2 regions of the Acidovorax lacteus genome follow, and region 2 is predicted to be linked to the other one. Evidence: predicted binding sites of a transcription regulator. Region 2 holds the regulator's gene; the other holds the start of a gene.

Region 1 (14,581 bases), on a different contig from region 2:
TCTGGGGCATCAATAGCTTCGACCAGTGGGGGGTCGAGCTTGGCAAGGTGCTGGCGCGCGACCTGGAGCCGCGGCTGGCCAGTGGCGATGTGGCGGGGCTGGACCCCTCCACCGCGGGCCTGCTGCAGCGCATGCGCGCGGCCTGAAGCGGGGTGCCCGAGGGGTCGCAAGTTTTTTGGGGGAGGGCACGCCCTCAGGCGGCCTCGCGGAAGCGCTGCACGGGCAGGCCGGGCACATCCACCCGCATCTGCAGCAGCGAGCCCGGGGCCACCTGGGTGCCGGGCAGTGGCGCTTGGGCATTGCCCATGGCCGAGGTGACATACAGCGTGCGCAGATCCGGGCCGCCGAAGCACACCATGGTGGGATAGAGCACGGGGGTGTCGATCTGCTGGGCGACGCTGCCGTCTGGGCGCAGGCGCAGGATGCAGGCGCCCTCGTACATGGCCACCCAATAATGGCCTTCCGCATCCACTGCGGCGCCATCGGGGCGGCCGCCATAGGGCTGGCCTTCGGTGCGAGGCTCGAACTGCTTCCAGGGCGTGCGCTCGCCCAGGGTGCCGGTGGCTGCGTTCCACTCGAAGCGGTCGATGCGGTGCGCAGGCGTGTTGGCCCAGTACATCCAGCGGTCGTCCGGGCTGAAGGCCAATCCGTTGGCTGTGAGGTTGCCACCCGCCATGCGCTGCACGGCATAGCCCGTGGGGGTGGCGCGCAGGCACCACAGCGAGGCGAGCGGGGCGGTCTTGGGCGCGTAGACCGAGCCGGCCCAGAAGCGCCCGTGGCTGTCGCAGCGGCCGTCGTTCAGGCGCAGGTCGCGGGTGTCGTGGTCCAGCAGGGCCAGGCGCGTGAGTTGCCCGTGGTGGGGGTTGAGTCGGTAAAAGCCGTCGCGTAACCCAATTACCAAATTTCCCTGGTCGGTTGGGGCGCAACAACCGGGTTCGGCGGGCAGGTCCCAATGGCGCAGCGGTCCGCCGTCCGGACGCCACGCCCACACCTTCTGTCCTTGAATGTCGCACCAATACAGCGTCTGCTCATCAGGATGCCAGAACGGCGATTCGCCGAGCCGGCTGGGGGGAACGGGCAGAACGTGCAGGGACATGGCTTGCTCCAGGGGTGTTATCAAGTTACATTCTAGGCCCTGTTCTTGAACGGAGCCGGCCCATGCAGCCCCCGAATGTTTCCCTCCACCCGGTCGTGGACCGCGTCACGGCGCGCATCGTTGCGCGCAGCCAGGCCACGCGCAGCGCCTACCTGGCCGTGGTGGACTCGATGATCCAGCGCCGCCCCCCGCAAGACCGCATGGGTTGCGCCAACCTGGCCCATGCGTATGCGGCGCTGCCGGGCGCCGACAAGTTCCGCGTCACGGTCGAGAAAGCGCCGCACATCGGCGTGGTCACGGCCTACAACGACATGCTGTCGGCCCACCAGCCTTACGAGGTGTTTCCGCCCGTGCTGCGCGACGAAGCGCGCCTGGCCGGCGCGACCTTGCAGGTGGCCGGAGGAGTGCCCGCCATGTGCGACGGCATCACCCAGGGCACGCCGGGCATGGAGCTGAGCCTGTTTTCACGCGATGCCATTGCCATGGCCACGGCGGTAGCGCTGTCCCATGACGTGTTCGACGCGGCCCTGCTGCTGGGTGTGTGCGACAAGATCGTGCCGGGCCTGCTGATCGGCGCGTTGCACTATGGGCACCTGCCCTGCGTGTTCGTACCCGCCGGGCCGATGGGCTCGGGCCTGCCCAACAAGGAAAAGGCCAAGGTGCGCGAACAGTACGCCCAGGGCCTGGTGGGTCGCGACGAACTGCTGGCCGCCGAATCGGCCGCCTATCACGGCCCCGGCACCTGCACCTTTTACGGCACGGCCAACAGCAACCAGATGCTGCTGGAAGCCATGGGCCTGCATGTGCCGGGTGCGGCCTTTGAGGCGCCTGGCACGGCCGAGCGTGAGCGGCTCACCCGTCAGGCGGTGCGCACGGTGCTCGACATCGGCAAGCGCGGCACGCGCTTCACGCCGATTGGCCGCCTGGTGGACGAGCGCTGCATCGTCAACGCCATGGCCGCACTGCTGGCCACGGGGGGCTCCACCAACCACCTGATCCACTGGGTGGCGGTGGCCCGTGCGGCCGGCATCCTGATCGATTGGACCGACTTTGACGAGCTGTCCTCCGTGGTGCCCCTGCTGGCCCGTGTGTACCCCAATGGCGAGGCCGACGTGAACCAGTTCCAGGCCGCTGGCGGCCCGGCCTGGATCCTCCGCGAGCTGCTGGGGGCAGGGCTGATGCATGCCGACGTGCTCTCGGTCAACCCGGGCGGCATTGCCGATGGGGCCGCGCCGGCCCCTGCGCAGTCGGGCGACCTCAGCGTGCTGCGGCCTGCGGCCGAACCGTTCTCGCCCACCGGGGGCCTGCGCCTGCTGCAAGGGCGGCTGGGGCGCGCGGTGATCAAAGTCTCGGCCGTGCCCGAAGACCGCCATGTGGTCGAAGCGCCTGCGCGGGTGTTCGATTCGCAAGAGGCGCTCTTGGCCGCGTTTGCCGCGGGCGAACTCACCAGCGACCTCGTGGCCGTGGTGCGCTTTCAGGGCCCGCAGGCCAACGGCATGCCCGAGCTGCACAAGCTCACGCCGCCGCTGGCCGTGCTGCAAAACAAGGGGTTGCGCGTGGCGCTGGTGACCGATGGCCGCATGAGCGGAGCCTCGGGCAAGGTGCCCGCAGCGATCCACGTCACGCCCGAGGCCCTGGGCGGCGGCCCGCTGGCGCGGGTGCGCGATGGCGACCGCATCCGGGTGGACGCCGTGGCCGGCACGCTCGATGTGCTGGTGGACGAAGCCACCTGGGCGGCCCGCACCCCGGCTGCTGGCCCTGCGGCAGAAGCCACCGGCTTTGGCCGCGAACTGTTTGCCAACTTCCGCCGCCATGCAGGCGGTGCCGAACAAGGAGCCTGCACATGGCTGTGACCCCGCTTTCCACACTCGACTTGCCCACCTACGGCCCGGTGGTGCCGGTGATCGTGATCGACCGCCTGGAGGACGCCGTGCCGCTGGCACAGGCGCTGGTCGAGGGCGGTGTGCGCGTGCTCGAAGTGACCTTGCGCACACCGGCGGCCCTGCCTGCCATTGAGGCCATGGCCCGCGCCGTGCCCGAGGCCATTGTGGGCGCAGGCACCGTGCTGGGCGCGGCCGACGCCCAACGCGCGCGCGACGCTGGTGCTGTGTTTGCCGTGAGCCCTGGCTATACCAGCGCCCTGGGCCAAGCCTGCCGCGGCCTGGGCCTGCCGCTGCTGCCGGGCGTGGCCACCTCGGGCGAGATCATGGCTGCGCTGGACGATGGCTACAGCTTTCTCAAGCTCTTCCCGGCCGAGGCCGTGGGCGGCATTCCACTGCTCAAGGCCTGGGCCAGTCCGTTCGGGCAGGTGTCGTTCTGCCCCACGGGCGGCATCACCGTGGCCACGGCGCCCGACTATCTGGCGCTGCCCAACGTGCGTTGTGTGGGCGGCTCCTGGCTTACGCCAGCACCAGCGCTTGCGCAGCGGGACTGGGCCCGCATCACCGAGCTGGCCCGTGCAGCGCAGGCGCTGCGCAGCGCCTGAGCGCTCGCGGCGCAGCACGCGGCGCCGTGCGGCAGCGGGCTTGCGCGCGCGGCAGGCCTAAACGTGCGGCAGGGGCGCGTTCCAGCGCACCTGCACGCGCAGGCCACCCAGCGTGGGGCTGGTGTCGGCCTGCACGCCCAGCCCGTGCAGCCGCGCAATGCGCTGCACGATGGACCATCCCAGTCCGCTGCCGCTCTGGCCTGTGCCGAGCACTCTGAAGAAGCGCTCGCCCAGCCGGTCCAGCGCCTCGGGCGGCACGCCGGGGCCGCTGTCTTCCACGCACAGCTGCCCGCCTCCAGGTGCGAGGGGTTCGATGCGCACACGCACCGTCGATCCGTCCGGGCTGTAGCGCAGCGCGTTGTCCAGCAGATTGCGCATCAGCACTTGCGCCAGGGCCTCACCCACCGGCGCAGCCGGCACGCCGGCGGCCACATCCAGCACCACCGTCTGGTTTCGCTGCCGCGCTTGGGGGGCCAGCCATGCAGCGACGGTGCTGCCCACGGCGGCCATGTCGCATTCCGCACCGTCGGCGTTTGCGTCGGTTTCGAGCCGCGCCAGCTGCAGCAGTTGTTCCACCAGCCGCGTGGCGCGGTCGCAGCCTGCCAGTGTGGCCCGCAAGGCCGCCGTGCGGTCGGCGGCATCGCTGGCGCCCAGCGCCACCTGTGCCTGCATGCGGATGCCTGCAATCGGCGTGCGCAGCTCGTGGGCTGCGTCGGCCGTGAAGCGGCGCTCGGCCTCGACCATGTGTGCCACGCGGTCCAGCAGCTGATTGAGTGCTTGCACCAGCGGCAGCACTTCGGGCGGTACGCCGGATTCGGGCAAGGGCGCAAGCGACTGCGGCGCACGCTCGGCCACGCTGGTGCCCAGGGCCTGCAAGGGCCGCACCGCACCACGCACCGCCCACCACACGCCCAGCGCCGCCAGTGGCAGCATCAGCGCCAGCGGGGTGAGCACACTGCGCACGCTGGCCAGCACCACATCGCGGCGGAACCATTCCAGCTCGCCCACAAGCATCTGCACGTGGCCGTCGTCCGTGTGCGTGGCAAACACGCGCCAGTCCTGGCCCTGCACCTGGCGGTCCAGAAAGCCGCTCGCATCCGGCGGGGCCAGCGGCACGGTGGGTGCGCTGGCGGAGCGGGCCACGAGCTGCCCTGCGTGCCACACCTGGAACACCACGCGCGGCTGGTACTTGTGCAGGTCGGCGGCCGTCTGCTGGCCGCGTTCGTCCAACTCGTCCAAGGGTTGCAGCAGCAGCAAGGCCGCGGCCTGGGCCAGGTGGGCGTCCTGCAGCTCGCTCACTTCGTGCCGCGCGTCCACCCAGGTGAGCACCCCGGTGGCGGCCCAGGCGAGCACCCACAGCGACAGCACGGCCGTGAGCAGGCGGCGCTGCAGCGATGCGGTGCGCGGGGCGGCTGCAGGCCGATCCGGGGCGGGCGTGCTGCTCATGCGCCCTCGCGCGGCAGCCGGTAGCCCACGCCTCGCACGGTCTCGATCAGCCCGGGGGCCAGCTTGCGGCGCAGGTGGTACACATGCACTTCCACCGCGTTGCTTTGCACTTCACTGCCCCAGGGGTAGAGGTGCTGTTCGAGCTGCTCGCGGCTGAGCACGCGGCCCGCGTTGCGCAGCAGTGCGTGCAGCAAATCGAACTCGCGTTGCGACAGCTCTACAGGCTGGCCCTGCCACTGGGCGGTGCGGCCTGCGGGGTCGAGCGTGAGCGCGCCATGCTGCAGCAGCGGCTCGGCCTGCCCATGTGCACGCCGCACCAGCGCGCGCAGGCGGGCGGCCAGCTCTTCGAGGTCGATGGGCTTGACCAGGTAGTCGTCGGCTCCAGCGTCGAGCCCGGCGATGCGCGCACTCACGGCGTCGCGGGCAGTGAGCACCAGCACCGGGGTGCGGCAGCCTGCGCGGCGCACGGCGGCCAGGGCCTGCATGCCGTCCAGGCGGGGCAGGCCCAGGTCCAGGATGGCGGCGGCAAAGCCATCGGTGCGCAGCTCGCGCTCGGCGGCCACGCCGTCGCGCACCCAGTCCACGGCAAAGCCGTGTTGGGCCAGGCCAGCCTTCAGGCCCGAGCCCAGCAGTTCGTCGTCTTCAGCCAGCAGAATGCGCATACGCAGGGTGGGAGTGGGTTCGGTGTTGGCTCAATCGTCGTCATCGTCGTGGCGGCGTTCGTGGCCCACGGCAGCGGTGTCGGCCACAGCCGTCTGCACGCTGTCCCATTGTCCCCACAGAAAGGCGGTGAGCACCAGGGCGCACAGCACAGCCACGCCCAGGTGGTTGCGCGGCGTCACATCCGGCCCAGGGCCGGGCACGGTGCCGCTGAACATGGGCGACAGCGCCTGCCGCCCGCGCAGGGCCACCGCTGCGGCCAGCGCGGCCGCGTGCCCCAGTGCCAGCAAGGGCAGTGCACTGCCCAGGGCCTCGTGCACGTCTTCCAGCCATTTGCCCGCCCAGCCGCTGTGCAGCAGTGCCACGCCCGACAGCGTGGCAGGCGCTGCCAGCAGCAGCAGGCCCAGGCCTGTGAGCGCGATGGCACCGCCCACCCGTACCGTCCAGCCTGCCTCGGGGCGCAGCCCGGCCTTGAGCGCGGCACGCACCCGGGTGACCAGCCCGCCGATGCGCGTACTGCGCGGCCCGACCAGGCCCCACAGCAGGCGCAGCACCAGCACCCCGACCACACCGTAGCCCAGCAGGGCGTGCACGGCACGGGCGCTGTCCCATTCGCTGGTGGCATAGGCCCCCACCACGCCGATGGCCAGCAGCCAGTGCAGCAGGCGGCTGGGCGCATCGCGCAGACGGCGGCGGGGTGCGGCCGGGGGCTCGGCGGCGGGCGAAGGGGGGAGGGCGGCGGTGGTCGATGTCATGCCGCCATCGTGCGTGCGCTGGCTGAAGCGGGGCTGAAGGCTGCGCTGCGGGCGGTTCGGGGTTTCCGGTCCGGTATAGGCAAAAATGGCAGCTTGTGCTTGTCTGTGCTGAATAAGATGCTATTAAATAAATAGCGCTTGCTGCTGCTTTTCGAGCGGCTGGTCACCCCGAGCCGCGCAACGCTGCTGGGGCTGTGCTGCTTCGGCGGCGTTGGGCGGCAAGGGCCAGGACGACCGGCGCGCCCATGAAAAAAGCCCGCAGGCCGAAGCCTGCGGGCTGGGTCGGAAGCCACGCACGGCGTGCGGCCGTGCGGTGCGCCGGGGGCTGGATTACATGTCCATGCCGCCCATGCCACCCATGCCACCGGGCATGGCCGGGGCAGCGGCTTCTTCCTTCGGTGCTTCGGCGACCATGGCTTCGGTCGTCAGCAGCAGCGAAGCCACAGAAGCGGCGTTCTGCAGGGCGGTGCGGGTCACCTTGGTCGGGTCCAGAATGCCCATTTCGATCATGTCGCCGTAGGTGTCGTTGGCCGCGTTGAAGCCGAAGTTGCCAGCGCCTTCCAGCACCTTGTTGACCACCACCGAAGGCTCGCCACCGGCGTTGTAGACGATCTCGCGCAGGGGCGCTTCGATGGCCTTCATCACCAGCTTCACGCCAGCGTCCTGGTCGGCGTTGTCACCGCGCAGCTCGCCCACGGCCTGGCGGGCACGCAGCAGGGCCACACCGCCGCCGGCCACGATGCCTTCTTCCACGGCAGCGCGGGTGGCGTGCAGCGCGTCTTCCACGCGGGCCTTCTTTTCCTTCATTTCGACTTCGGTGGCAGCGCCCACCTTGATCACGGCCACGCCGCCGGCCAGCTTGGCCACGCGCTCTTGCAGCTTCTCACGGTCGTAGTCGCTGGTGGCTTCTTCGATCTGGATGCGGATCTGCTTGACGCGGGCCTCGATGTCGGCTGCAGCACCAGCACCGTCGATGATGGTGGTGTTTTCCTTGGCCACTTCGATGCGCTTGGCTTGGCCCAGGTCGGCCAGGGTCACCTTCTCCAGGCTCAGGCCCACTTCCTCGGCGATCACCTTGCCGCCCGTCAGGATGGCGATGTCTTCCAGCATGGCCTTGCGGCGGTCGCCGAAGCCAGGGGCCTTGACGGCCACGACCTTCAGGATGCCGCGGATGGTGTTGACCACCAGCGTGGCCAGGGCCTCGCCCTCGACTTCTTCGGCAATGATCAGCAGCGGACGGCCGGCCTTGGCAACTTGCTCCAGCGTGGGCAGCAGGTCACGGATGTTGCTGATCTTCTTGTCGAACAGCAGCACAAAGGGGTTGTCCAGGATCGCGGCCTGCTTCTCGGGGTTGTTGATGAAGTAGGGCGACAGGTAGCCGCGGTCGAACTGCATGCCTTCCACGACGTCCAGTTCGTTGTTCAGGCTCTTGCCGTCTTCCACGGTGATCACGCCTTCCTTGCCCACCTTGTCCATCGCGTCGGCAATGATCTGGCCGATGGAGGTGTCGCTGTTGGCCGAGATCGAGCCGACCTGGGCGATTTCCTTGGAGGTGGTCGTGGGCTTGGAAGCCTTCTTCAGCTGTTCCACCAGGGCCGCCACGGCCTTGTCGATGCCGCGCTTGAGGTCCATGGGGTTCAGGCCGGCGGCCACGTACTTGCTGCCTTCGCGCACGATGGCCTGGGCCAGCACGGTGGCGGTGGTGGTGCCGTCACCGGCGTTGTCGCTGGTCTTGGACGCCACTTCCTTCACGAGCTGGGCGCCCATGTTCTGCAGCTTGTCCTTGAGTTCGATTTCCTTGGCCACGGACACACCGTCCTTGGTCACGGTGGGGGCGCCGAACGAGCGCTCGAGCACCACGTTGCGGCCCTTGGGGCCCAGGGTGACCTTGACCGCGTTGGCCAGAACGTTCACACCTTCAACCATGCGGGCGCGGGCTTCGCCGCCGAAAACTACGTCTTTTGCTGCCATGTTGGAAGCTCCTGAAATGGGGGTTCAAATTGGCTGCTTGTGCTTATGAAGCAAGCACGAGCAGCTATCAAAAAGTGAGTAATAAACGGGCGAAGGATTACTTCTCGACCACCGCGAACAGGTCGTCTTCCTTCATCACCAGAAGTTCGTCGCCATTGACCTTGACGGTCTGGCCCGAGTACTTGCCGAACAGAACGCGGTCGCCGACCTTCACGTTCAGGGCGATGACTTCACCCTTGTCGTTCTTCTTGCCGGGACCCACGGCCAGCACTTCACCTTGATCGGGCTTTTCAGCGGCGTTGTCGGGGATCACGATGCCAGAGGCGGTCGTGGTCTCGCTCTCGATACGCTTGACGATCACGCGATCGTGCAGGGGGCGAAGGTTCATTGCATTGCTCCTGGTTTCAAAAAAAACGGCATCAATCCAGGCACCCGGACGCCCGGGCACCATCCCTGGGCAGTGGTGCTGTTAGCACTCATCTGCAGCGAGTGCTAATGATACGGGCATTTGTGACGGTTTCAAGACCAGGGGCTTCGGGCGATGACGCCAGACGCATCCCCGGCTGCGTGTGCGCGCACGATGGTCCGAGTGGGCGCAATGTGGCTGTCCCGGCGATAACTCGGCCTTCATGCACCGCCTACGCTCCTCCACGCTGCTCGCCCGCCTTGTTCTGGCGTGGTTTTGTTGCGTCGTAGGAGTGGCCAGCGCCGCCCCGCTGATCCATTCCCAGTCGCTGGAGTTGGTCTGCAGTGCCTCTGGCTCTGTCAAGCTGGTGGTGGTTGGCTAGGCCGGGGACGAGGGCAACGCATCCGATCTGCAGGCCTTGGGCCCGTATGGGCTTGACTGCATTCTCTGTGTGCAGTTGCAAGCGCCTGTTCCGCAGCAGCCTCCAGTCGAGCCGTTCGCTTCAGCGCGGCAGCACAACCGACCTGTTGCAGCGTCGGTGCACCGGCCGCAATGGGACGGCACCGCCTTGCCTGCGCGTGGACCGCCTCGGTTCTCAGCGGCCTGATCTTCTTTTTGTTGGCTTGCGCCCGGCACGACGCAGTCGTGGCCCGCAGCACTTTGCCTCCCCACTTTTTTTAGCGCTCCCCTATCTGTTCTGCCCTGTGTAGAAGACGTCGTTGCGCGCCGGTAGTGGTCCTGGTGGGGCTGCTGGCGTTTGCAGCGCGTGGTCACTGAGGCGCCGAACATCGAGGGGGCCGTATGGTTCCCTATGCCAAGCCTCTCACGTATCCCCTCTGGTGTGCCCGCGCGGCATGCGCTCGCCCTGGCCGTTGCAACCGCCATCTCGACCCTGTCTGTCCCGGCGTGGGCCCAATCTGCAGCCTCTGCAACCCCTGCCGCCGAGGCCTCCTCAGACGCAGCTCTCACGCTGGGTACCGTCACCGTCAAGTCCGCCCCCTGGGGGGCGCTCAACGTGCGCAATGTCTTCAGCTCGGTGGACATCCTGGGTGCCAGCATGTTGCAAGACCAGCATGTGGACTACAGCTGGGAACTGCTCACCCGTGCACCTGGCGTTCAGGTCACGCAGTTCAAGCAGGGCACCGATGCCGGGCGCTTTTCGATGCGCGGATTCAATGGCGAAGGACGGGTCAACGCCGTCAAGCTGCTCATTGATGGCATTCCCAGCAACGACAACGCAGGGGGCATGCCGTTTCTGGATGCTGTGTTTCCTCTGGAGATGGAAGCCATCGAAATTGTGCGGGGCACCAACGATCCGCGGCACGGCCTGAACAACATTGCAGGCAACGTCAATGTCATCACACGTCAAGGCGGCAACGACGGCCAGGCCAGCCTGACGCTGGGCAGTTTTGGCACGCGCGAGCTGCAAATCACCAAGGGTTTTGAGAGCGGCAACTGGAGCCAGAACTACTTTGTAGCCACCCGCGAATCCGATGGCTACCGCGACCATGCCAATGCCGATAAAAAGGCGCTGTCGGGCAGGTGGTTCTACACCAGCGACGGTGGTCAATGGCGTGCCGGTGTCATTGCCCGCTACTACAGGAACAAGGCGCTGGAGTCTGGTTACCTCACGGCCGAGCAGGCTGCCCGTGCACCTCGCAGCTCACCCGCCTATGCCGCGTGGGATCGCAGCGCGCGTGAGACCACGCAACTGAGTGCGCATCTGGAGGGGCAGCTGTCCGATGATCTGGCCTGGACCACCCGCGCCTATACCCAGCACTATGAGAACCGGCGCTTTGTGCGCTTCTCTGAAGCGGGTGTGCAGCAAGAGCGATACAACGACGAGGCTCACAAGGGCCTGATCTCCACCCTGACCTGGCGGCCCAAAGTCGCATGGGCACATGCCTTCGCTCTGGAGGGCGGCTTTGACGCGCAATGGCAGGACAACGCTGCCGAGCGCTATCGCACAGTGCAGCAGGTGCGTACTTCTCAAATCCGGGACTGGGACTTTGACCTGAACACACGGGGTGCCTATGTGCAGGCCGTGGTGCAACCTGTGCAGGCGCTGAAGATCATTCCCGCGCTGCGGGTAGACCGCATCAGCGGCCGCTTTACCGATAGCCTGACCAGGGTGACATCCCCTGTGCACGACTACGGCACCATCACCCAGCCCAAGATCAGCGTGGCCTACGCGGTACGGCCCGACACCAGTGTGTATGCCAACTGGGGCCGTACTTTCCAGATTGGCACGGGGATCGACAGTTTCCGAACACCGTCGCAAAGCCGCAATCTGGACCCGTCGCTCAACGATGGCTGGGAGACCGGCGTGAAGTGGCAGCCCACCACAGGCGTCGAAACCCGCGTGGCCTACTGGGAGCAGCGCGCCAGTGGCGAAGTGGCGCGTGTTTTGGGCGTGAACGGCCTGCCCGATCCTGGCGGGCAGGGCAACGTCGGCCGTACCGTGCGCAAGGGTCTGGATGTGCAGATCAATGCACGCCTGGATGCGCGGTGGAGCGGCTGGCTGGGCTACTCGTCACAAATCGCGCGCATTGTGGAACCCGATCCGAGCGCTCCGGCGACGCGCGGCAAAGAGATTGAAAACGTGCCGCGCTACCTCGCCACCCTGGGCTTGGACTACCAGGCCAGCACGCAGCTCAAGCTCAGCGCCTGGACCAATGCACAGGGGAACTACTACCTGGAGCGCACCAACACCCTGGGGCGTACCGGAGGCTACGCGCTGCTCAACCTGGGAGCGACATGGCGGCTGTCGCCCACGCTGGATGTGGGTCTGCAGCTCAAGAATGTGACCAACCGCAAGTACGTCTATGCGTGGTACGACAGCGGATCGTCCGGCTACTCGCCTGGCGACGGTCGCAGCGCTTATGCCGGCGTGTACTGGAAGTTCTGAGCATGGCGCGCGCTTTCACCTCTGAGCAGGGTGGACAGACAGAGCCCGGCTCTGCGCTCACCCGCAGCAGCGTGTACCGCGCCGTCTGGCGCTGGCACTTCTATGCTGGGCTGCTGGTGCTGCCGCTGCTCATCTGGCTGGCGGTAACGGGCGCGCTGTTTGTCTACCACCAGGCCATTGATCGGTATGTGCATGCAGACCTGCTCACGGTTCCTGTGCCTGCAGCGGCTGGCACTGAACCCGCACCACACAGTGCCGTCCTGGCCGCCGCCTTGGCTGCCCAGCCTGGCACCTGGTTCAAGTACACGCCCCCTGCCGCAGCGGGCCGCTCTGCCGAGGTGGGCGTGCGCACCGTCGATGGGGACAAGGTGGCCGTTTATGTAGACCCTGCCAATGCCAAGGTGCTGGGTACTCTGAGCGACCGGGGCACGCTGGGCTGGACGATCCGCAAGCTGCACAGCCTGAAGTACTTTGGCCCGGTGCAACGTGGCTTCATCGAAATGGCAGCGGGCTGGGCGATCTTGCTGGTGTTCACCGGCCTGTATTTGTGGTGGCCGCGCGGCTCGGTTGCGGCGTCCCGGGGGGGCGTGGTCACTGTGCGCGGTACGCCACGCCAGCGCGTGTACTGGCGCGATCTGCATGCAGTGACCGGGGTGGTGGTAGGTGTTGGCCTGCTTTTCCTGGCAATAACGGGCATGCCTTGGTCGGTGCTGTGGGGCGCCAAGGCCAACGAATGGGCCAATGGCCATGATTTTGGCTACCCCGCAGGCGTGCGTGTCCAGCTGCCCATGTCGGGCCAACCTCTTGCCGACATGGCGCACCTGCCGTGGACACTGCAACGCACGCAGCAGCCCGGCAGTGCGAGTCTTGAGCATCAGCAAGGCCATGCGGCGCATGCCCAAACGAACGCGGAGCACAACCCGCATATCTGGCATGGCGAGGGGTCCGTCGCGCAGTCTGCAGCAACGTCCAGCCCCGCCCGCACCGCGCTTGACATCGACACCGTGATGGTCCTGGTGCAGCGCCTTCAACTGGCCCCCGGCTACACCGTGAACCCACCGCAGGGTGCGCAGGGTGTATTCACCGCGTCTGCCTACCCGCACGACCTGGCGCTGCAGCGCGTTGTGCACCTGGACCAGTACACCGGACGGCCGCTGCTGGACATGTCATACGGCGATTACGGCCCATTGGGTCGATGGCTGGAATGGGGCATCAACATTCATTTGGGGCAGGAGTGGGGCGTGTTCAACCAGCTGCTGCTGCTGGCGCTCTGCGTGGGCATCGTGCTGCTGTGCGTGTCGGGTGCCGTGATGTGGTTCAAGCGCCGACCGGCGGGCGGCGTGGGCGTGCCCCCGTTGCCAGCATAGCGTCGAGCGCTGGCAGGGGTGATGGCCGTGCTGGCGGTGGGAGGTCTGGTGTTTCCGTTGGTCGGGGCGTCGATGCTCGTTCTGGCGTGTGTCGATGCGCTGGTGGTGCGTTGCATGCGGCGGTGAGCCGCCGTCCTCAGCAGTTTGAAAACAGACGCATGGTGGTGGCGAAGCACCCCATGTCCAAGGAGGAAGGCATTGAAATCGCGTCTTGATTCTCGCGACCTGTTTCGCCGGCGCTTGCTTGTCTCGGCGGCTTTCACTGGCGTGATGTCATTGGCGTTGTGCGGCTGTCAGCAGAAGGCGCCCACAAAGTACAACGGCATCGACATTTCGGGCGCCGAATATGGCAAGAACTTCCGGCTCAAGGCTCCGGATGGAAGTGAGCGGACCCTCGCGGACTTCAAGGGTAGGGCTGTCATGCTGTTTTTTGGGTTCACGCAGTGTCCGGATGTCTGCCCGACCGCGTTGGCGCGCGCCGCAGAAGTGAAGCGGTTGCTGGGAAATGACGGAGAGCGGCTCCAGGTGATTTTCATCACCATCGACCCTGAGCGTGACAGCCCTGAGATGCTCAAGGCCTACACAGCGGCTTTCGATCCCAGCTTTCTGGCGCTGTACGCGGATGTCGACCATACCGCTCAGACGGCCAAGGAGTTCAAGGTCTATTACAAGAAAGTGCCGACCGGTTCCTCTTACACGATGGACCACACAGCCCTGAGCTATGTGTATGACCCAGACGGCAGGCTGCGGCTCGCCTTGCGCCACGAGCAAACGGCCAAGGACTACGCCGAAGACATCGCAAAGATCTTGAACCCCACCTGAATCCCTATCCACCAACTCTCCCAGGAGAAAACATGAAATTCTCGATCCGCATGACAGTTCTGACTGCATCGCTGCTGGCCGCCTCGGTCCAGGCCCAGGTCACTGTGAAAGATGCGTGGGTTCGCGCCACCGTGCCGCAACAAAAGGCAACGGGCGCCTTCATGCAGTTGCAAGCGGCCAAAGACAGCAAACTCGTCGCTGCCGCATCCCCTGTTACACCGGTCGTCGAAGTGCACGAAATGGTGATGCAGGACAACGTGATGAAGATGCGCCAGGTGTCTGGTATCGATCTGCCCGCCGGCAAAGCCGTCGAGCTCAAACCTGGGGGCTACCACGTGATGTTGATGGACTTGAAGCAGCCGATCAAGGAAGGCGATGTGGTGCCAATGACCCTGGTGATAGAGAGCAAGGACGGCAAGCGCGAGTCGGTGGAACTGAAAGCGTCCGTGCGTGCCCTGGGAACCGGTCAGCAGTCCACTTCTGCGGGCGGGCACAAGCATTGAGGCTGTGCGCAAGCGCACACAACGCGCCTGAACACAGCAGTCGCCTTCGTTGCAGCAATTCTTTCGGAGTCTTATCGGCGCCGCCGAGGGATTCCACAGCCCATGAATCCCGTGACTTCTTCGCTGGGAATCGCCGCGGACATTTGCCAACGTCGTGCCCCA
Region 2 (14,581 bases):
GCAGCGCAGCACCTACTTTTGTGCGATCTGTCAGCGGTAAGGCGTCCCGGGCGGCTGTTGTGGCTGTTGTTTTTCCGGCTGGAGCCTGACAATCGCATTCCGGGAGCCAATGCTATATTTTGATCGCAGGCCAGTGCCTGCCGCACCAGCCGATCACAGGAATCACGTGGGACCTTCATTCAACGAACAGTTTGACCAGCACGGTGCTTGGCGCCGTGCGTTCGCCCAGCAGCTCAAGCAGCTTGGCGAGTGGATGTCATCCCACGAACTGATGGACGCGGCGGTGCAGGAGCGATTGCAGCGCCTGGAAGCGCAGGTGCGCAGCGACAAAGTCACGGTGGCCTTCGTTGCAGAGTTTTCGCGCGGTAAGTCTGAGCTCATCAACGCGATCTTTTTTGCCGATTACGGGCGAAGAATCATGCCGGCAAGCGCTGGGCGTACCACGATGTGCCCCACGGAGCTCGGTTACGACGCGGAGCGTGCTCCCAGCCTGCGTTTGCTGCCAATTGAGACTCGGCTGCAGCCGCTTGGGCTGGCGGATTGGCGCAGTCGACATGATCGCTGGCTCGAGATCCCGCTGGATGTCCAAGATGCCGACCAACTGGCCCGGTCCTTGGAGAAGGTATCCGAGGTACTGCGCGTCAGCCAGGAGAAGGCGCGTGCGCTTGGTTTCTGGCACGACGACATGCCTGATGAAAACCCCGTGCTCGGACCCGATGGTCTGGTCGAGGTACCGATGTGGCGGCATGCTCTCATCAACGTGCCGCATCCATTGCTCAAGCAGGGGCTGGTAATTCTCGACACGCCAGGATTGAACGCGGTGGGGGCAGAACCCGAGCTGACGGTGAACCTGATTCCCCAGGCCCATGCCGTGGTGTTCATCCTGGGGGCCGATACGGGCGTGACGCGCTCCGATCTGTCGATATGGCGTGAGCACCTGGCCACGGCCAGCGGCGATGCGGCTGCCCGTCTGGTCGTCCTGAACAAGATCGATACCCTCTGGGACGACCTCAGTTCCCCCGAGCAGGTGGAGCTTCAGCTTGAGCGCCAGCGAGTGACGTCGGCTGAAATGCTGGGCGTTCCCCTGGAGCGCGTGATCGCGGTCTCCGCGCAAAAGGGTCTGGTCGCCAAAATCAATTGCGACGACGTCCTGCTGGAATCCAGCGGCTTGCCGGCCTTGGAAGATGCGCTTGCCCAACGGGTGATGAGCCAACGGCAAGAAATCCTGCGGGCGGCTGTCTCTTCCGGTGTGGCCGGCTTGCGTGCAGAGACGGGGCGTGTGATCAACATCCGGCGGCGGGACCTCGACGACCAGATGGCGGAGTTGCGCAGCCTGCGGGGCAAGAATGCGTCCGTGATCGACGCGATGCGCGCACGCATTGAGCAGGAGCAGCGCGAGTTCGACCTGAGCACTACCAAGATCCAGGCCCTGCGTGCGGTTCACCTCAAGTTGTTGAAGGATGTGTTCGCGCAGCTCGGGTCGAAAGCCTTGAAGGCGGAGTTGTCTGAACTGGCGCATGCGTTGCAGCAGGGCGGACTGAAGTTGGGCGCCAAGAAGATCTACCTTCAGACCTTCGACCGCCTTCGCACTACGCTGGACCAAGCAGTGGCCTCTGGTGGTGAGATTCATGCCATGCTGAGCGGAACGTTCCGTCAACTCAATGCCGAATTCGGTTTCTCGCTCCAAGTCCCTGCAGCGCCGCAGCTGGAGAGTTACCAGCAGGAACTGGCATTGATCGAGCAAAGCCACGTTCAGTATCTGGGTGTCGGCAACGCGATCAAGCTGGCGCAGCCAGAGTTCGCTCAGCGTTTGGTTCGCGCGCTCGCTACGCGGCTGCGGACGGTGTATGAGTCTGCCGCCAACGATTTGGAGCTCTGGAGCAAGTCAGCCACCGCACAGTTGGACGCGCAACTGCGCGAGCGGCGGCGAAGCTTCTCGCGTCGTATCGAAGCGGTAGACCGTATCCAGCAAGCGGCTACGGGCCTTGTGGAGCGAATCACAGAGATTGAGGCGTCGGAAGAGCAGTTGGGCTGGATCGAGAAGCGTCTGCAGGAACTTACCGGGCAACTTGTCGCGATGCCCCAAGCCATGAGCGAAGCTGAAACCGCATGAATCTTGCGGCAACGCCCCCGATGGCCGAACGGGTGGTCGTCTGGCAGTCGCGCCACGGTCGCAACCACCTCCCGTGGCAAAACACACGTGACCCCTACCGGGTTTGGTTGTCAGAGATCATGCTGCAACAGACCCAGGTGCAAACGGTGCTTGGATACTACGCTCGGTTTTTAGAGCGTTTCCCCGATGTCGCTTCGCTGGCCGCGGCGCAGGAGGATGAGGTGCTATCGCTCTGGGCGGGCCTAGGCTACTACAGCAGGGCTCGCAACCTCCATCGCTGTGCGCAGATGGTTGTGGTGCGGCATGCCGGACGATTCCCTGAGTCGGTCGAACAGTTGACTGCGTTGCCTGGCATTGGACGATCCACGGCCGGCGCCATTGCGGCCTTTTGTTTCAGCCACCGCGTGCCGATTTTGGATGCCAACGTACGCAGGGTGCTCACCCGCTATCTGGCCTATGGCGAAGACTTGGCCCAGCCGCGGCACGAGCGGCACCTGTGGGCTGCGGCGGAGCAACTGCTGCCGCAAGTGAGTCTTGAGACAGCCATGCCGCGCTACACCCAAGGTCTGATGGATCTGGGGGCTCAGATTTGCACCCCCAGGCAACCCCGCTGTGACACTTGCCCCTTGCAGTCTGATTGCCGCGCGGCGGGCGCCGGAGACGCTGAGCGATATCCGGTGAGGACGCGGGCAGTCCAGCGCCGAAGCGAGCCATGGTGGTTGCTGGTCTGCTGGGGGCCTGATCAAAGTCTTTGGCTGGAGCGGCGGCCGAGCCGAGGTATCTGGGGCGGGCTCCATTGTCCGCCAGTGGTGCGTTCGGCTGCAGAGGCCGACGCGTGGTGCGCGCGGGCAGTCGGTACCGGCTCGGTTGAGCGCACTGCGCCGGTGTTGGTGCACCAGCTTACCCACCGGGAACTGCATCTGCACACGGTGGTCGTGCGCTGGCCAGACTTGAGCCGGTTACCTGGGCTCGATGGGCGGTGGCATGCCGTGCACGAATGGCGCAGCCTTGGAATGCCAGCACCGCTGCGCGGTGTGCTGCAGAACCATTCTCTCGAGATGTAGAGGCTGCAGCGCCTTTGTCTCCTCAGCTTTCAGATGCAGTAGAGGCACTGCTTTGGCGGACGGCGACTGCTCAGCGTTGATCCAGTTCGCGGTGTCTGCGCAACGTCGTCCATCGAGAATGAAATTCCCGGGCGAGGGCTTCGACCAGAAAAACCGACCGGTGCTGCCCTCCTGTGCAACCGATCGCCACGGTAACGTAACTCCGGTGGTTGCTCTCCAGCGGCTGTAGCCAGTGGCCCAGGAACTGGGCAATGTGCTCTTTCATCAGCCTGACTTCTGGTTGGGCCTGCAGAAACTCTGCCACTGGAGCGTCGAGCCCTGTGAGTGGTCGCAAGGCGGGTTCGTAATGGGGATTCGGCAGCATGCGGACATCGAATACATAGTCTGCGTCGACCGGAATGCCGCGCTTGAAGGCGAATGACTGAAACACCAGCGTGAGCTGCCCAGGCTGTGCGGTCATGAGCTTCTTGACGTAGCCCTGCAACTGGGAGGCCCGTATGTTGCTGGTGTCGATCACATGAGACAGCTCGCGCAGATCGGACAGCAGTTCTCGTTCCAGCTCAATGGTTTGTGTCAGGGCCAACCGTTGCTGATGCAGGTCGTCGTGCGACAGTGGGTGCCTGCGGCGGGTTTCCGAAAATCGTCGCACCAGGGTGTCGGTCGTGGCATCAAGAAACAGCGAGTGAACGACTGTGCCTTGGGCGCGCAGGCGATGTAGTTCCTTGGGCACCAGTGGCAATGATGTGGCGCTGCGCACATCCATAGCGATCGCGACGCGGTTGCCGTGATGCCGGTGCTCCAGCGATACGAACGACGCAAGCAACTCTGGCGGAAGGTTGTCCACGCAATAGTAGCCAGCGTCCTCCAGCGCATGCAGTGCCACCGACTTGCCGGAACCCGACATGCCGGTGATCAGCACCAGTTCAAGACTTGTGTTCATGGCGTGCCTTGGATCAGGGCTGCCGCATCGAGCAGCTCGCTGGCGTGCGCGAGTGAGGTGTCCGTGATCTTCTCGCCGCCTAGCATGCGGGCAAGCTCTCGCACCCTGTCGGCTGTGGGCAGTGGTCGCACCTGACTGGTGGTCGTCTTCCCGCGGCTCTTCTCGACCAGAAGATGATGGTGCGCGCGGGCCGCAACCTGCGGCAGATGGGTCACCGCCAGAACCTGGCGGTCTTCCCCAAGGCGTCGCAACAGCTTGCCGACGGTGTCGGCGACAGCTCCACCAACACCAGAATCCACCTCGTCAAAGATGAGCGTAGGGATGGACCCCAGCTGGCTGGTCGTGACTGCGATGGCGAGAGAAATTCGGGACAGCTCGCCACCGGACGCCACCTTGGAAATAGGCCGTGGTGTCGCGCCAGGATGCCCGGCGACAAGAAAGCCGATGGCGTCTAGCCCCATGGACGTAGGCGTTTCGGCCGCCTCCAGCGTCACCGTAAAGACGCCTCCTGGCATGCCAAGCTCCTGCATGGCCAGGGTCACATCGCGTGACAGGGCGGGTACGGCTTTCTTGCGCTGTTGGCTGATGCGTTTTGCGGCGTCGCGGTAGCGGTTTTCGGTTCGCTGGGCCTCGCGCTGCAGACCTTCAAGGTCTACGGCGGAATCAAGCCGGGCCAGTTCCACGCGCCATTGTTCCAGCAGCATCGGCAGCTCCTGCGGCTCGCGGCGATAGCGTCGCGACAGGCTCAGCCATTGGGCGACGCGGTTGTCCAGTTCTTCCAGCCGGGCTGGGTCCAGCTCAACATGACGTGAGTAGCTTTGCAGGCTGCGAACCACCTCGTCGACCTGGACGGTGGCCGAGTCGAGAAGATCCAGCAACCCCGAAAATTCTGGCTCCACGGATCGATAGTGGTCCAGCAGGGTTCGAGCCTGATGGAGCGAGTAGCGAGCGCCGGCACTCTCGTCTCCTGCAAGTGCGGCATGCGCTTGCTGGGCGGTATCCAGGAGCCCCTGGGCGTTCAGCAGACGCTGGTGGACGTTGTGCAATTCGTCCCACTCGTCCAAACGCGGGGCCAGCTTTTCCATGTCCTTGATCTGCCACTGCAGACGCTCTCGTTCGATCTGCAAATGCTCTTGCGACTGTCGGGCCTCTTGCAGCGTTCGCTCTGCCAAGCGCCATGCCCTCCAGGCCTGCTGCACCTCGGTTGTTGACACCTTGGCATAAGCATCGAGCAGTGCCGCAATCGCATCGGGCCGCACCAGGCTTTGCCAGGCATGCTGGCCGTGCACATCGAGCATCTGCTCGCCCAGTTCGCGCAGCTGAGCCGCGGTGGCTGCGCTGCCGTTAATCCATGCGCGGCTGCGCCCCTGACGGTCAATGCTTCGGCGAACGAGGGTGGTTTCGGTCCGGTCAAAGCCCGCATCTTCCAACCATGGTGCGAGACCTGTAGGCGTATCGAACTCGGCTGCGATGTCGGCGCGCTCAGCACCATCGCGCACCACACCTGCATCTGCGCGCGCGCCAAGTGCCAATTGCAGCGCGTCAATGAGGATCGATTTGCCTGCGCCGGTTTCTCCGGTCAAGGCGGTGAATCCTGGCTGCAGTTCCAGGCTGAGCCTTTCCACAATGACGAAGTCGCGCAGTTCGATGCGTCGCAGCGCCACGATCAAGATCCTCCTTCATTCCAGCGCAGCTTTTTTCGCAACGTGGCGAAGTAGTTCCAGCCGCGCGGGTGTAAAAAACGCACGCAGTAGTCGGACCGCGTGACATGAATTCGATCACCGTGCAGCAAGGATGCAAGTGATTGCATATCGAAATTGGCGCTCACATCTCGGCCGCTCACAATTTCGATAGCAACCTCCATAGCATCGGAGAGCACGATCGGCCGATTGGACAAGGTATGTGGCGCGATCGGGACCAGTACCCAGCCGGGTATCGACGGATGCAGCATGGGGCCACCCGCCGACAATGCGTATGCTGTGGAACCGGTCGGCGATGCGACGATCAGCCCGTCAGCGCGTTGATTGGCCAGTAGTTGCCCGCCCACTTCCACACGCAGTTCCACCATGCCGGAGGTCGCGCCACGATTGACGACCACGTCGTTCATGGCCAAGGCCTCGAAGACGACCTCGCCATCGCGCACCACGTGCGCACGCATCAGGGGTCTGGATTCCTCCTCATACTCACCGTGCAGCATCGGCGGCAATATCGCGGCGAAGCCGTCAAGGGGAATGTCTGTGATGAACCCGAGACGGCCTTGGTTGATTCCAATCAGCGGGGTTCCATGGCGAGCAAGCCGGCGGGCAATGCCCAGCATGGTGCCATCACCGCCGACAACCAAGCCCAAATCACACTCTCGGCCGATGCCGTCCACGTCTGCCACTGGGTAGTGGGGGAGGCCAGTATTCGCCGCCGTCTCGGCTTCGAGCACAACCTCGCAGCCTTGGTCCATGAGGAAGTGCGCGATATGGTCCAGTGTGTCGACAGCGCTGCGGGCGGTGCCACCGGCTGCAACTGGCTGGTATTTCCCGATGAGTGCGACGCGTCGGAATAGAGGGGGCATCGCGAAATTACATCATTAAAATGAATCCATGCTCGATGACCGCGCCAAGTTGTTGCTCAAAGCTCTGGTCGAGCGCTACATCGCTGAAGGACAGCCGGTGGGGTCGCGCACCTTGTCGAGGGCGTCTGGGCTTGACCTCTCACCTGCCACGATACGCAACGTGATGGCGGATCTGGAGGAGTTGGGGCTGATCGTCAGCCCGCACACTTCCGCGGGACGCATCCCTACCGTGCGCGGCTATCGGCTGTTTGTGGACACGATGCTGACAGTGCAGCGGGACGCTTTGCCGACGCTGGAACTGCCGCCGGAGCAACCCCAGAAGGTGATCGCCAATGCGGCGCAGCTTTTGTCGAACCTGTCTCAGTTCGTTGGCGTCGTGATGGCCCCGCGGCGCAGTTCCGTGTTCCGCCACATCGAGTTTCTGAGGCTATCGGAGCGCCGTTTGCTGGTGATCATCGTGTCACCTGAAGGTGATGTGCAGAACCGAGTCATCTTCACGGACACCGACTATGCGGCCAGTCAGCTTGTCGAGGCCTCCAACTATCTGAACACCCACTACGCAGGGTTGGACATGGACTTGGTTCGGGAGCGGGTCAAGCATGAGTTGGATCAGTTGCGCGGCGAGGTGGCCGCCTTGATGCAGGCGGCAGTGCATGTCGGCGCCGAGGTGTTGCATGAGGCGCAGGAAGACGTGGTCATCTCCGGCGAGCGCAACCTGCTTGCAGTGAGTGATTTCTCCAGCGATATGGGGAATCTGCGTCGCGCGTTTGATCTGTTTGAACAGAAGACTCAGATCCTGCGTTTGCTGGAACGGTCTCACGAAGCCGAAGGCGTACGTATCTTCATCGGCGGTGAGAGTCAGGTGGTTCCGTTCGAGGAACTCTCCGTGGTGAGCGCTCCCTATGAAGTGGACGGTAAGGTGGTCGGAACTCTGGGCGTTATAGGCCCCACTCGCATGGCGTATGACCGCATGATCCAGATTGTCGATATCACCTCGAAGCTGGTATCCAACGCCTTGAGCCATAGGCGTTGAGGGGCTTGGATGCCCCGTCGCAGCCTACAATAGGGCTCTCGAGTGGCACTCGGGGCGTTAGCTCAGTTGGTCAGAGCAGAGGACTCATAATCCTTTGGTCGCTGGTTCAAGTCCAGCACGCCCTACCAGGTGGCTTCTTGAGGCAGAAAACTGCGCTATAATTTGAGGCTTGCTTGAGCGGGTGGATGTGAAAACAGAAGCCTAGCCAGTTGATTGAAAAAACTTCGAAAAACTGTGCTACAATTCAAGTCTTGGCGGCTGTAGCTCAGCTGGATAGAGTACTTGGCTACGAACCAAGGGGTCGTGGGTTCGATTCCTGCCAGCCGCACCAAATGGTAAGCCCTGACATCGAATGGTGTCAGGGCTTTTTCCATATTGCGATCTGTAGTGCTTTTGTCACTGTTGCGTATGAGCAAAGCCTTCACCCGGGAAAACGACGGTGGCGCCGATGACGAGGACGATGTCGGGCTTCCTTCATTGCCGCAGGGTGCCAAGAACTACATGACACCTGCCGGCTATGCCCGGTTGCGGGCGGAACTATTGGACCTGATCGACAACGAGCGTCCGCGCATTGTGGACGTGGTGCATTGGGCAGCGAGCAATGGAGACCGCTCGGAAAACGGCGATTACCTGTACGGCAAGAAGCGTTTGCGTGAAATCGATCGGCGTATTCGGTTTCTGACCAAGCGGCTGGAAGTTGCCGAGGTGGTTGATCCGTCTGTGCACTACGGGAGCGACCAGGTGTTTTTCGGTGCGACCGTCACATACACAGACGACTTGGGTGACGAGCGAACCGTCACCATCATGGGCATTGACGAGGCAGACAGCCACTGCGGGGAGGTGAGCTGGATCTCTCCAGTGGCGCGAGTGCTGCTCAAAGGCCGGGTTGGCGACGAAGTACTGTTGCCCACGCCCGGCGGGGTCCGATCGCTGGAGATTCTGGAGGTACGCTACCCGGGGGCTCCGTCCTGATCCGTGCGCTTTGAAGCGCACGCTGTGTCGCTAACCCGTGGGGAGGCGCCGCTTGGCGCTCAAGACGGCTTGGGTGCGACGCAGGTTACGTAGCGCGTTTTCCGCATGCGCAGCATCGCGCACCGCGATCACGAACCGCAGCTCTGTGGTATCCAGCGCTCCCTCTTCGTCCATGTCCACATGCGTGATATCGGCTTCGGAATGTGCCAGTTCGGCGGCGACGCGCGCGAGCACACCCTTGCCGTTGGTGACTGTCACGGCGATCCCGGTTTCAAACAGTCGTGTAGGGTCGTCGGACCAGTCGACTGCAATAAAGCGCTCGCTGTCCTTGTGCTGCAGCCGGCGTGCTACGTTGCACTCGGCGTTGTGAACCACCAGGCCTTCACCTCGGCCAAGGTAGCCAAGGATGGCGTCTCCAGGCACTGGGCGGCAGCAGGAGGCATACTGTACCGAAGCGTTCTCGCTGCCATCCAGAGTCACGGCCCCCTGCGAGACGGTCTCGTGCGAGGTATAGCGCTCACGCGTCATGAGCAGCGCATCGGGGCGCATGCCCTGTTCTGCCATCAGCACGACCAGGCGCTTGGCCACGATGCTGGCGATGCGCTTGCCCAGACCGATATCGGTCATGAGCTCGCTGCGCGACCTGTTGCCTGTAAAGCGCAACAGTTTTTCCCATAGGCCTTGGTTCTCTGCTGACTGCTGAGGCAGTTGGCCCAGCCCTTCGGCTCGAAGGGCTTGCAGCAGCAGCTTTTCACCCAGGCCTTCCGACTCGGTCTGAGCCAGTGTCTTGAGGTAGTGCCGGATTTTCGAGCGAGCCCGCCCTGTGCGCACAAAGCCCAGCCAGGCTGGGTTGGGAGATGAGACGGGGTCTGTGACGATTTCGACGACGTCCCCGTTTTTCAGCTCGGTGCGCAACGGGACCAGCTCGTTGTTGATCTTGGCCGCTGTCGTGCGGTCTCCCACGTTGCTGTGGATGGCATAGGCGAAATCCACGACCGTCGCGCCGCGGGGCAGCGCCATGATCTGACTTTTCGGTGTGAACACGTACACAGCATCGGGGAACAGATCGACCTTGACGTGGTCCCAGAATTCGGCTGCGTCGCGTGTCTCGTTCTGGATGTCCAGCAGCGACTGCAGCCACTTGGTTCCCAGCCGTTCCGATGGTGTGCCTTCGCTGTCTTGCGCCTTGTAGAGCCAATGCGCGGCCACCCCCGCTTCTGCGATGAGGTGCATCTCCTCTGTGCGCATCTGGAACTCGATGTTGACGCCTGACGGACCCACCAGTGTGGTGTGCAGCGACTGGTAGCCATTGAGCTTGGCGATCGCGATGTGATCTTTGAACTTGCCCGGAACCGGCTTGTACATCTGGTGAAGCACACCCAGCGCTGTGTAGCAGTCGGTGATCGAGGGCACGATCACGCGGAAGCCATAGATGTCCGTGACCTGGGCAAAGCTAAGATGCTTGTGGTCCATCTTCTGGTAGATGGAGTACAGCGTTTTTTCGCGACCGGCCAGTCGCACCCGCATACCGATCTTGGTGAATGCCGCATCCACCTCGGCCTGCACTTTCTGCACCAGATCGCGGCGGCGGTTGCGCGACTTCTGCACGGCCTTGGCCAGTACGTGGTAGCGCCATGGATGCAGGTGCCGAAACGCCAGATCCTGCAATTCGCGGTAGGTTTGATTCAACCCTAGCCGATGGGCAATCGGCGCATAAATCTCGAGCGTCTCGGACGAGATACGCGCCCACTTGCTGCGCGGCATGTCCGCCAGGGTGCGCATGTTGTGCGTGCGATCCGCCAGCTTGATGAGGATAACGCGCACGTCCCGGGCCATGGCCAGCAGCATCTTGCGGAACGACTCTGCCTGGTTTTCCTCGCGGGTATTGAACTGGAGCTTGTCCAGTTTGGTCAGTCCGTCTACCAGTTCGGCCACCGGGGCGCCGAACCGGTCGATCAGGTCGGCCTTGGTGACGCCGCAGTCCTCCATGGCGTCGTGCAGAAGCGCCGCCATCAGGGCTTGGGCATCCAGCTTCCAGGTGGCGCACTGCGCTGCGACCGCGATCGGGTGGGTGATGTAGGGCTCGCCGCTGCTGCGCAGTTGGCCCAGATGGGCTGAATCGGCAAAACGGTAGGCCTGCCGCACCTGTTCGATGCTGGCGGTGTCCAGGTAGTCCAGGTTGTCGGTCAGTGCGGCAAAACTGGCCGCTGCAGCATTGGCAGCCGCTGCAGACGCGCTCAAGGGCACCGCAGGCTCGAAGTGCTTTGCTGCCTGCGCTGTAGAGATCGGGGTCACCGCATTCATATGCCTTTAATGTAGCGCGAGGCAGCGTTGCCGACCTGTGGGGCAAAAAAAAGCACCGCAGTGCGGTGCTTGTGGTGGCGCGCGGCCCGAGCTGGAGTTAGCCTGGGACCTTCTTGAGCATTTCCAGGCCGACCTTGCCGGCAGCGATCTCGCGCAGCGCCGTGACGGCGGGCTTGTTGCGGCTGTCGATGCGCGGGGCGTGGCCTTGACTCAGCATGCGGGCGCGGTATGTGGCCGCCAGCACCAGCTGGAAGCGGTTGGGGATTTTTTCCAGGCAATCTTCGACTGTGATGCGGGCCATCGGGATTCTCCGAAATCAGGTGATGTGAAGCGACTGGAAGGTGTCGGCACGGGCCCGGCGTTGGGCGATGTACCGAAGTCGCTGGGCGTGTACGACCGCCTTCAGGTCAAAAAGCGCACGCTCGAATAGCTCGTTGATTATAACGAAGTCGAATTTGCCGACCTGGGCCATCTCAACGGCGGCATTCTTGAGTCGCGTCTCGATCACGTCGGCCGTGTCTTCGCCCCGGCGCTCCAGGCGCGAGCGCAGTTCTTCCCAGCTGGGCGGAAGAATGAACACCAGCACTGCGTTGGCGAAGGTCTGCTTGATCTGCAGTGCGCCCTGGAAATCGATTTCTAGGATGACATCGTTGCCTTGGGCAATGCGTTCCTCGATGGCCTTCTTGGAGGTGCCGTAACGGTTGCCGTGCACATGCGCCCATTCGACGAAGGCGTTGGCCTGCACCATGGCATCGAACTCAGCGTTCGAGACAAAGAAGTACTCGCGACCGTGCTTCTCCTGGCCGCGCGGTTGGCGGGTGGTGTGCGACACGGAGGGGTAGACGAGCGAGTCGAGTTCCAGCAGCGCCTTGACGAGGCTGGATTTGCCGGCGCCGCTCGGAGCGGCCACGACAAACAGATTGCCTGGGTAATCCATAGGTGAGGGCGTTGTGCGCCCGGTGGTGGACGGGTTATTCGATATTTTGCACTTGCTCGCGCATCTGCTCGATCAGGACCTTCATGTCCACGCTGATGCGGGTCAGCTCCATCGCGGCAGACTTCGAGCCCAGCGTGTTGGCCTCGCGGTGCAGTTCCTGGATCAGGAAATCCAGCCGCTTGCCGATCTCGCCGCCCTTGCCCAGCAAGCGCTCGATCTCGTCCAGATGGGATGCCAGGCGCGTCAGCTCTTCGGCCACATCGATACGGATCGCAAAAGCCGTGGCCTCGGTCAACGCCCGGTCGCGGGCGGCTTCGGGCAGCGTGGCACCGTCTGTTAGAGCCATGGCTTCGGCCCAGCGCTCCAGAAAGCGCTGGCGCTGCTGCTCCACCAACTGCGGCACCAAGGGGCCTGCCTGGGCGGCCAGCGTCCGCAACTGGGCCACGCGGTCGCGCAGCATCTCGGCCAGGCGCTTGCCCTCGCGCGCGCGCGCAGCCAGCAGGGCCTCCAGCGCTTGCTCGGCCAGCGGGGGCAGTTCGGCGCCCCAGTCCACAGCAGACCCTTGATGACCCAGCCCCAGCCGGAGCACGTCTGCCACGCTCAGAGGGGCGGCTTGCGGCAGCCAGGTGCGCACGGTGTCCTGCAATGCGCCCAGACGCTGGAGTACGCGTACTGGCGGCTCCTGCAGGCTCGCGGCCTGGTCGCTCTCGAAGTTGACGCGCACCTCGACTTTGCCGCGCTTGAGGCGGGCCGTGAGCAGGCTGCGCAGCGCTGGCTCGGCCTGGCGAAGTTCTTCTGGCAGACGGAAGGTGAGGTCCAGAAAGCGGCTGTTGACGGAGCGGATCTCCAGTCCCAGCACGCGTGCCGCACCGCTGCGCGGCGGTGTTTCGGGCTCTGCCGCGCCCAGACTTTGCTGGACGCTGGCGTAACCGGTCATGCTGTAAACTGCCATAGGACTTTTTGACGGTAGCTAGCGATCCGGCGATTATCCGGGTTCCGTCCACCACCCTCGCTCCTCCTGCGCACCCTATGTCCAAGATCAAGCCGGCACCGTTGCCGCCCGATACCTCCATCGGTGGCTATCGCGTAGTGCGGCGCTTGTCGTCCGGCGGCTTCGGTGTGGTCTATCTGGCCATTGACCCGGAAGGCCAGCAGGTGGCCATCAAGGAATACCTGCCGTCGTCGCTGGCCACTCGCGCGCCGGGCGAGTTGCTCCCCAAGGTCCCCCCCGAGAAGCTGTCGCTGTACCGCCTGGGGCTCAAGAGCTTCTTTGAAGAGGGCCGCTCGCTCGCGCAGATCTCGCACGCCTCGGTGGTGAGCGTGCTCAATTTCTTCCGCGAGAACGAAACGGTCTATATGGTGATGAACTACCTGGAGGGCGCGACCCTGCAGGACTTCATCATCACCGCGCGCGAGCTCAAGACCCAGAAGGTCTTTCGCGAGTCCACGATCCGTTCGTTGTTCGACGAGGTGCTGCGCGGCCTGCGCATCGTGCACCAGCACAAGATGCTGCACCTGGACATCAAGCCGGCCAACATCTTCATCACCGACGACAACCGGGCGGTGATGATCGACTTTGGCGCCGCGCGCGAGGTGCTGTCCAAGGAAGGCAACTTCATTCGTCCCATGTACACGCCCGGATTTGCCGCGCCTGAGATGTACCGGCGCGACTCGCAGATGGGCCCCTGGACCGACATCTACGCCATTGGCGCCTGCATCTACGCCTGCATGCAGGGCTATCCGCCCAACGAGGCGCCGCAGCGGCTGGAGAAGGATCGCCTCTCGCTCGCGCTGACCAAGTTGCGCGGTGTGTACTCAGACAACCTGATCGAGGTCGTCGAATGGTGCATGGCGCTCGATCCGCTGTCGCGCCCGCAGTCGGTGTTTGCGCTGCAAAAAGAGCTCTCGCGCGAGGGCGAGCGCCGCTACACCAAGCTCAGCGTGACGGAAAAGATGCGCCTGCAAATCGACACCCTGGTGTCTGACACGAAGAAGAACGTGCAGAAGATGGGTGAGGCCACTGGCATCGGAGCCCGACCCAAATGAAGTTCTCGGTATTCCAGATCAGCCGCCGTGGCGGGCGCGAGAAGAACGAAGACCGCATGGGCTACTGCTACACGCGGGAGTCCAGCCTGTTCCTGCTGGCCGACGGCATGGGCGGCCACCCCGAGGGCGAAGTGGCGGCCCAGCTGGCGCTGCAGACCATCTCGTCGCTGTTCCAGCGCCAGGCCAAGCCCGTGCTGCGCGACGTGCAGGAGTTCTTGTCCAGCGCGCTGCTGGCTGCGCACCACCAGATCCTGCGCTACGCGTCCGAGCGCGGCATGCTCGACAGCCCCCGCACCACGCTGGTGGCGGCCGTGCTGCAAAACGGCACGGCCACCTGGATCCACTGCGGCGATTCGCGCCTGTACATGGTGCGCGACGGCGAGATGCTCACGCGCACGCGCGACCATTCGTACCTGGAGCTGCGCAACGCGCCGCCGCCCGGCATGGACCGCGTGAACCGCAACATCCTGTTCACCTGCCTGGGCTCGCCGTCCAAGCCGATCTACGACATTACCGGCCCCGTGTACCTGGAGCAGGGCGACCGCCTGCTGCTGTGCTCCGACGGGCTGTGGGGCATGGTCAGCGACGAAGAAATTGCGCGCCAGCTCA

Evidence for each region. The regulator HrcA, encoded in region 2, represses chaperone genes, less so after heat shock. The targets are predictions, from matches to a motif close to TTAGCACTCNNNNNNNNNGAGTGCTAA.
Region 1: the regulator HrcA is predicted to act here: its motif matches at 8,883-8,909, upstream of ABD866_RS03015 (co-chaperone GroES).

What each region holds. Positions count from the first base shown of each region.
Region 1 is NZ_BAABEX010000004.1:205,213-219,793, forward strand. Features, by position in the region: gene pgi (glucose-6-phosphate isomerase) at 1-146, shown strand, start outside; gene ABD866_RS02980 (SMP-30/gluconolactonase/LRE family protein) at 194-1,096, opposite strand; gene edd (phosphogluconate dehydratase) at 1,159-2,949, shown strand; gene eda (bifunctional 4-hydroxy-2-oxoglutarate aldolase/2-dehydro-3-deoxy-phosphogluconate aldolase) at 2,940-3,581, shown strand; gene ABD866_RS02995 (ATP-binding protein) at 3,639-5,027, opposite strand; gene ABD866_RS03000 (winged helix-turn-helix domain-containing protein) at 5,024-5,689, opposite strand; gene ABD866_RS03005 (cytochrome b/b6 domain-containing protein) at 5,720-6,442, opposite strand; gene groL (chaperonin GroEL) at 6,773-8,413, opposite strand; gene ABD866_RS03015 (co-chaperone GroES) at 8,511-8,801, opposite strand; gene ABD866_RS03020 (TonB-dependent receptor) at 9,631-11,727, shown strand; gene ABD866_RS03025 (PepSY-associated TM helix domain-containing protein) at 11,730-13,094, shown strand; gene ABD866_RS03030 (SCO family protein) at 13,365-13,916, shown strand; gene ABD866_RS03035 (copper chaperone PCu(A)C) at 13,949-14,419, shown strand.
Region 2 is NZ_BAABEX010000011.1:149,764-164,344, forward strand. Features, by position in the region: gene mutM (bifunctional DNA-formamidopyrimidine glycosylase/DNA-(apurinic or apyrimidinic site) lyase) at 1-40, shown strand, start outside; gene ABD866_RS09110 (dynamin family protein) at 167-2,113, shown strand; gene mutY (A/G-specific adenine glycosylase) at 2,110-3,177, shown strand; gene rapZ (RNase adapter RapZ) at 3,248-4,117, opposite strand; gene recN (DNA repair protein RecN) at 4,114-5,781, opposite strand; gene ABD866_RS09130 (NAD kinase) at 5,784-6,680, opposite strand; gene hrcA (heat-inducible transcriptional repressor HrcA) at 6,709-7,713, shown strand; tRNA gene ABD866_RS09140 (tRNA-Ile) at 7,765-7,841, shown strand; tRNA gene ABD866_RS09145 (tRNA-Arg) at 7,968-8,044, shown strand; gene greB (transcription elongation factor GreB) at 8,122-8,685, shown strand; gene ABD866_RS09155 (RelA/SpoT family protein) at 8,716-10,989, opposite strand; gene rpoZ (DNA-directed RNA polymerase subunit omega) at 11,087-11,290, opposite strand; gene gmk (guanylate kinase) at 11,306-11,926, opposite strand; gene ABD866_RS09170 (YicC/YloC family endoribonuclease) at 11,961-12,863, opposite strand; gene ABD866_RS09175 (serine/threonine protein kinase) at 12,956-13,972, shown strand; gene ABD866_RS09180 (PP2C family protein-serine/threonine phosphatase) at 13,969-14,581, shown strand, end outside.